Regions from separate parts of the Saliniramus fredricksonii genome, predicted to be linked through region 1. Evidence: predicted binding sites of a transcription regulator. Region 1 holds the regulator's gene; the other holds the start of a gene.
The links. Region 1 encodes PhoB, which activates phosphate uptake and scavenging genes when phosphate is short. Its sites were predicted from a motif close to TGTCATNNANCTGTCAT; they were not measured.
Positions count from the first base shown of each region.

Region 1 (3,408 bases):
GGCTCCCATTGGTACCGGATACCCGGCGCGGCCACTGCGTGATGCATGCCGGTTGCGGCCTCATCGCGGTCTTCGACTCCGAAATCAAGCGTGCCGTTTTCGATGGACAAGGCGCAGTTGGACCTGATCTCTGCATAAGCCTTGGCAACATTGGTTGCGGCCTCCATGTCGGGCGTCAGCGTACCGGTCTCGCCGCCGGTGATGCCCGCTCTGATCACGTCACGCGACCAATCCATCAGATCACGCGCGACCCGTTCGCGATCAGGCAGATCGACAAAGGACTTGAAAAAGCGGTTGGTGGGGGTGTCGTCGGCATCAGGATCGTCGGACATGCCGAAGAGGCCGGCACCCCCGATGCTGGACCTCGTCTTACATGGTGTGAAGCTCGCCGGGCGCTGGCCGGCCAGATGAATCACGTGGGCCGGTGCGAATCCGGCCTGCGAGGCGCGTTCGACAAACGCGTCGGCTTCGTTGCGCAAACGTGGCGCAATGCTGCGGATCGGATGAGCATCCCGCTCACTCCACTCCTCCAGACCAAAATGAGCGATGCTCTGCGGATAATTCTGCTGGTGAGCCCTGAACTGATCGGTCCAGTCCCAGTGCTCGGTCTGGTAGCGGCCGAGATAGGCAAAGGCGGTCATCGCGCCGGGGTCGCCCGATTCCGCATCGGCCCTTGCCGTATCGAGAAATGCACGCAAGGGCGCCTCGTGGCCGAGCATCAGCATCTCGATGCCGATCAGCATCCAGATATGATCGACCCTCCAGGCTTTCGGATCGTCACGCTGATACAAATCTGCGACGCGGTCATCCAGATAAATTTCGATCACCCGCGCGAATTCATCCTCATCGCGACAGCCGTTCTCGAGCATGGTTTCGAGCGCGAGTAACGGGGATACGTGGCGCGCCTGGGGATTGACGAAGTATTCCTGCGAAAACGATTCGACCGAATGGGCCCCGATGTTGCAGCTCTCATCGGCGCGCGCCTGATTGCTTAGCGCAGTTGCGAGGAGGCAAGCCGTGCCCACCAGGATCTGTATGGATTTCGTCATAATACCTCCCGGTAGCTCATGCGGGGCTCAGTATCCCGTCAGGCATGCGGCGGGATCCGGCTTGAGGTTTGTAAATCGTGCAGACCCGGTTGACCGCACAAACGGATCCGGAGACACATTCTAAGGAATATTTCGATGAAATTATGCAATCAAAACGTCGTGGCGACAACCAAAAATAATATTCCGATAAAAAATTATCGTGATGAACGTCGACGAATCACCCCTCAAAGGCATAGCCCGCGCCGCGCACGGTGCGGATCGGATCTGAACCCGATTGCGCCTTGACGGCCTTGCGCAGACGCCCGACATGGACATCGACGGTACGCTCGTCGATATAGACGTCGCGCCCCCAGACATTGTCGAGCAGCTGCTCGCGGGTGAAGACGCGCCCGGGCGTGCGCATCAGGAATTCGAGCAAGCGGAATTCCGTCGGGCCGAGATGCAGTTCGGTGCCGTTGCGGCGCACGCGGCGGCTGTCGCGGTCGAGCTCGATATCGCCGGCGACCAGCTTGTCGGTCAGCAGGTTGGGATCAGTGCGGCGCAGCAGCGCTTTCACACGGGCGACGAATTCCGGAACGGAAAACGGCTTGACGATATAATCGTCGGCGCCTGTTGCGAGACCGCGCACACGGTCGCCTTCCTCGCCGCGCGCGGTGAGCATGATCACCGGCAGGCGGCGCGTGTTTTCCCATGCCCGGATACGCCTGCAAAGCTCGATGCCGGAAATCCCGGGCAGCATCCAGTCCACGATGGCGATATCCGGCACATGTTCCTTGAGTCTGATTTCCGCGTCGTCACCACGCATCACGCAATCGACCTCGTAGCCTTCCGCTTCGAGATTGTAGCGCAGGAGCAGGGTCAGCGCTTCCTCGTCCTCGACCACCAGAACCTTCGTCGACATCGTGTCATCGCCTCATGCTGCGGCACGTACGGGCGCCGCCGGTTGCTTCATGCGGGGCAGGGGGGGCAGGCGCAACTCACTTGCCCGTATGTTCGACATGCTCGAGGGAGGTACGATCCTTCTTCGGGCGCTCGGCCGTCAGCGGTTCGCCCTTGACGAGGTAATGCACCGTCTCCGCGATATTGGTGGTGTGGTCGCCAATACGTTCCACATTCTTGGCGCAGAAGAGCAGATGCGTGCAGAAGGAGATGTTGCGCGGATCTTCCATCATGTAGGTGAGCAATTCGCGAAACAGCGAGGTATAGAGCGCATCCGTCGCTTCGTCGCGCTCCCAGACATCCATCGCCGCCTCGAGATTGCCCTGGGTATAGGCATCGAGGGCATCCTTGAGCTGCGCCTGGACAAGTTCGCTCATCCGGTTGACACCGAGCACCACCTTCTGCGGCTCGAACTGGCCGGAGACGGCCAGCGTGCGCTTACCGATATTCTTGGCCATGTCACCGATACGCTCGATATCGCTGGCGATGCGGATGGCGGAGATCACCTCGCGCAGATCCACCGCCAGGGGCTGGCGCTTGGCGATGGTGAGGATGGCGCGCTCCTCGATCTGGCGCTGCAGATCGTCAAGGCGGTCATCCATGGCGACCACGGCCTGGGCCTGGTTGACGTCGCGGCGCACCAATGCGGTGGTGGCATCGAGCAGCATCTTTTCCGCGATCCCGCCCATCTCCATGATGGCCGAACGCAGGCCCTGCAATTCATCATCGAAAGAGGAAACGGTATGATCGACCATGTTCGGGTTCTCCTGCAAATCGTTGTGCGGTTCAGCCGAAACGGCCCGTAATGTAATCCTGCGTCCGCTTCTCGCGGGGGCTCGTGAAAATCCCCTCGGTCGGCCCTTCCTCGACGAGATAGCCGAGATGGAAGAAGGCCGTCTTCTGCGAGACGCGGGCCGCCTGCTGCATGGAATGTGTCACCATGACGATGGTGTAGTTCGTCCGCAGCTCGTCGATCAGTTCTTCGACGCGCGCCGTTGCGATCGGATCGAGCGCCGAGCACGGCTCATCCATGAGGATGACGTCGGGATTCACGGCAATGGCGCGCGCGATGCACAAGCGCTGCTGCTGGCCGCCAGACAGTCCGGTGCCGGGCTCCTGAAGCCGGTCCTTCACCTCCTCGAAAAGGCCTGCGCGTCGCAGGCTGCCCTCGACGATCTCCTCGAAATCGGTCTTGCTGCGGGCCAGGCCATGAATGCGCGGCCCATAGGCGATGTTCTCGAAGATCGATTTCGGAAACGGATTCGGCTTCTGGAAGACCATGCCGACCCGCGCACGCAACTCCACGACGTCCAGGTCGGGATCATAGATGTCGCGCTCGTCGATGGCGATGCGCCCGGTCACCCGCGCAATGTCGATGGTGTCGTTCATGCGGTTGATGCACCGCAGGAAGGTTGACTTG
Region 1 is NZ_FMBM01000002.1:1,503,965-1,507,372, reverse strand. It holds gene GA0071312_RS13455 (peptidoglycan-binding domain-containing protein) at 1-743, opposite strand, end outside; gene phoB (phosphate regulon transcriptional regulator PhoB) at 1,267-1,950, opposite strand; gene phoU (phosphate signaling complex protein PhoU) at 2,027-2,743, opposite strand; gene pstB (phosphate ABC transporter ATP-binding protein PstB) at 2,775-3,408, opposite strand, start outside.

Region 2 (3,408 bases), on a different contig from region 1:
TCGAGGTGAGCGTCATCGTCAGGCTTTCGATCAGCCCCCGATAGATATCGTTCCAGCGGCTGGTGAAATCGGGCTGCAGAAAGCCCATGATGAAGCGCTGGCCGCGCTCCAGCCCGACGATCACACGCTCCCAGTTGACCTCAAGCGTGCCGATGGCGAGGACAAGATAGACCAGAATGGCGATCTGCAGACCGATGCGCCAGGTGCGGTCCTTGATGATCTGTGGCGGACGGCGCCAGGTTGTCGGATAGGTGGTGCTCATACCGCAATCGCCTCCAGACGCCGTTTGGCGTCGGCCTCGGCATCCGCCTGCTCCTCGTCACCACGACGCATGGCGTTCCAGTCCTCTGCGCCGTAGATTTCGGTCAGGGCGGCTTCATTGAGTTGCTCTGGCGGCCCGTCGAAGACGACGCGCCCGGCGCGCAGGCCGACGATTCGCTGCATGAATTGCTGCGCCAGCGGCACGTCGTGAATATTGATGATGGCCGGAAGGCCGCGCTCGGCGCAGATCTCGATGAGAAGCCGCATGATCTGGCGCGACGTCTTGGGATCGAGGCTTGCGGTCGGTTCATCGACGAGCAAGAGCTCCGGCTCCTGGGCGAGCGCACGCGCGATACCCACGCGCTGGCGCTGACCGCCGGAGAGCGCGTCGGCCCGCTTGTCGGCCTGGTCCATCAGACCGACACGGTCGAGCAGGCGATAGGCGAGCTGGATGTCGGAAGGCGGATATTTCCGCAGGAAGCTGCGCCAGAACGGAACGTAGCCGAGCCGTCCCGAAAGCACGTTTTCCATCACGGTCAGGCGCTCGACCAGCGAATATTCCTGGAAGATCATGCCGATGCGGCGGCGTTGCCGGCGCAGTTCGGACTTGCCGAGCCGCACCAGATCGACATCACTGAGCACGACCTGACCGGCGCTCGGCTCTACCAGCCGGTTGATGCACCGGATCATGGTGGATTTGCCCGCGCCCGAAGGTCCGATGAGACCCATGATCTGGCCCTTGGGGATGGTCAGTGTCACGTCGCTGAGCGCGGCGTCGCCCGTTTTGTAGGTCTTCGTCAAGCCTTCGAGGTGCAGCATGGCGGCATCTTTCCAAAAAAGAGGCATGGGCGACAACCTGCCGCCCATGCTGGTTCTTGCAACGAAAGGTTCAGTTACATTCGTAGACGACGCCGTTGGCTTCATCAATGGTGCGGATCACCGCCCAGTCTTCCTGGAACGTGATCGGAATGAACTGGTCCTCACCGTTACGACCGAATTCCTCGGCCAGAGCAGAGCCTTCCCACTCGAAGCTGAAGAAGGCTTCCTGGATCTTTTCCTGCAGATCCGGGGCCAGGTTGTAGACCGTGCCGTAACCCGTGGTCGGGAAGGTCTGCGACTGATAGATCGTCACGAGCTGGTCTTCGCTGACGACGTCGCGGTCGATCATCCGGCCCTTGACCGAATTGGCGATCGAAGCGGCGATGTAGTCCTTGTTGGCGACGCCGAGGATCGAGCTGTCATGCGCACCCGAGAAGGTCGGCTCGAAATCGGTGCCGGCTTCCATGCCGAACTCGGCCATGAGGATGGCGGAGGGAGCCTTGAAGCCCGAATTGGAGGTCTCCGAGGTGAAGGCGAGCGTCTCGCCCCGAATGTCCTCGACTTCCTCGATGCCGGAGTCCGGATAGGTGATGATTTCCATCTCGTAACCGAAGGAGCCGTCTTCAGCCGCCATCATGGCGAAGGGACGGAAACCGGCGCAGGCCACGGCCAGCGGGTTCGAGCCGGTGTTGAAGCCGGCAACGTGCAGGCGACCGGCGCGCATGGCCTCGATCTGGGCGGCGTTCGACTGGACCGGGAAGAACTGGACGTTCTTGCCCGTCACTTCGGCCATGTGATCGAGAAAGCCCTGCCAGACTTCGGCATAGACAGCCGGATCTTCGACCGGCGTATAGGCGAAGATCAGCGTGTCCGGATCAATCCAGTCCGCAGAATCTTCCGGAATGTCGGCGATGAGATCGCCGTCATTGTCGACATAGCGGCTGCCGAGCTGGAATTCGGCCTGGGCGGGAAAGGCGACGGCGAGCGCGGCGAGCGCGGTCAGGGTTGCAAGTGCTTTCATAATTCTCCCCTAGGTGTTGGATGACGGCGTTGATAGCGGCTTTGGATGACAGTTGCATGACAGCCTGCCATGCGTGACGCTCTGGTCAGGAGCCGGCTCATGACCTTGCGCGATCAAGTGTCGTTGCGTCAGGCTCGATTCACGCGCCAGCCTGGCCGCCGCGTCGCTCGCGGTAGCTGATGTAGATCCCCGCACCGGCGATCACGCAGGCGCCCAGGATCGTATAACGATCCGGGAGCGTGCCGAAGGCGATGAAGGCGAGTGCGCCGGCCCAGACGATCTGGCCATAGGCATAAGGTGCGACCAGCGATGCGCTGGCATCGCGTAGGGCGAGGACCACGAGGCCGTGACCGGCGCTGGAGACGAGCCCCATCGCCAGCGCAACCCAGAGCTGGTCTGCCTGTGGCGCGACCCAGAAGAACGGTACGGCGAAGCTGGCGATGACGAAACCCACCAGGGCCGACCAGGCGAGCGTCGTCACCGGTGCGTCGCGCGCGCTGACATAGCGCGTGATCGTCCCCGCGATGGCCCAGGAGGTTGCCGCCAGCACGGGGAAGAGCGATGCGATCCGGAAGGCGTCGGTGCCCGGGCGCATCACGATCAGTACCCCGCAAAAGCCGATGACGGCCGCAGCCCAGCGTCGCCAGCCGACCACTTCATGCAGGAAGACGACGGCAAAAGCCGTCAGCAGGATCGGCAGGATGAAGAAGATCGCCGTCGCATCGGCCACCGGCAGAAACACGATGCCGCTCATGAAGAAGACCGCAGAGCCGAGCATGCCCAGTCCGCGGACGATCTGCAGACCGGGGCGCCGCGAGGCGAAGCCCTGCACGCCTCGGGTCGCGAGCAGAAAGCCCAGAATCAGCACTGCGAAGACAATGTAGCGCATCCAGGCGATCATCAGGGGCGGCAGTTCGGGGGTCAGCATCTTGGCGAAAACGTCGCCACAGGCGAAGAGCGCCGTACCGGCGACCATCGCGAGAATACCGCGCAGAGGATGGGTCGTGCTCGGTGCGACCGCCATCACGCCGTATCAGGTGAGGTAATTCAGGGCACGCAGGATCTCGAAATAATCCTGCGCAGGGAGGCGGATGGTGCGGTCGCCGAGATGTTCGGCACCGGGATACCAGCGATGGCGTTCGGCCAGCAGCGGGTCATTATAGGTAATCTCGAGCACCGGCGATTGCGGCACGGCGAGAAGCTGCCTCTCCCCGCTCCGCGAAAGCGCCTGCGCCGCGCCGGCCTCGATCGCCGCGCAGGCGCCGGCGGGGGTCATCGACAGGGTTGACTGGCCGTAACCCTGCTTG
Region 2 is NZ_FMBM01000001.1:911,499-914,906, forward strand. It holds gene phnE (phosphonate ABC transporter, permease protein PhnE) at 1-262, opposite strand, end outside; gene phnC (phosphonate ABC transporter ATP-binding protein) at 259-1,080, opposite strand; gene phnD (phosphate/phosphite/phosphonate ABC transporter substrate-binding protein) at 1,151-2,101, opposite strand; gene GA0071312_RS04120 (DMT family transporter) at 2,241-3,125, opposite strand; gene GA0071312_RS04125 (M55 family metallopeptidase) at 3,135-3,408, opposite strand, start outside.
Region 2: a site for PhoB is predicted at 2,147-2,163, ahead of phnD (phosphate/phosphite/phosphonate ABC transporter substrate-binding protein). Genes of this name have one in related genera too.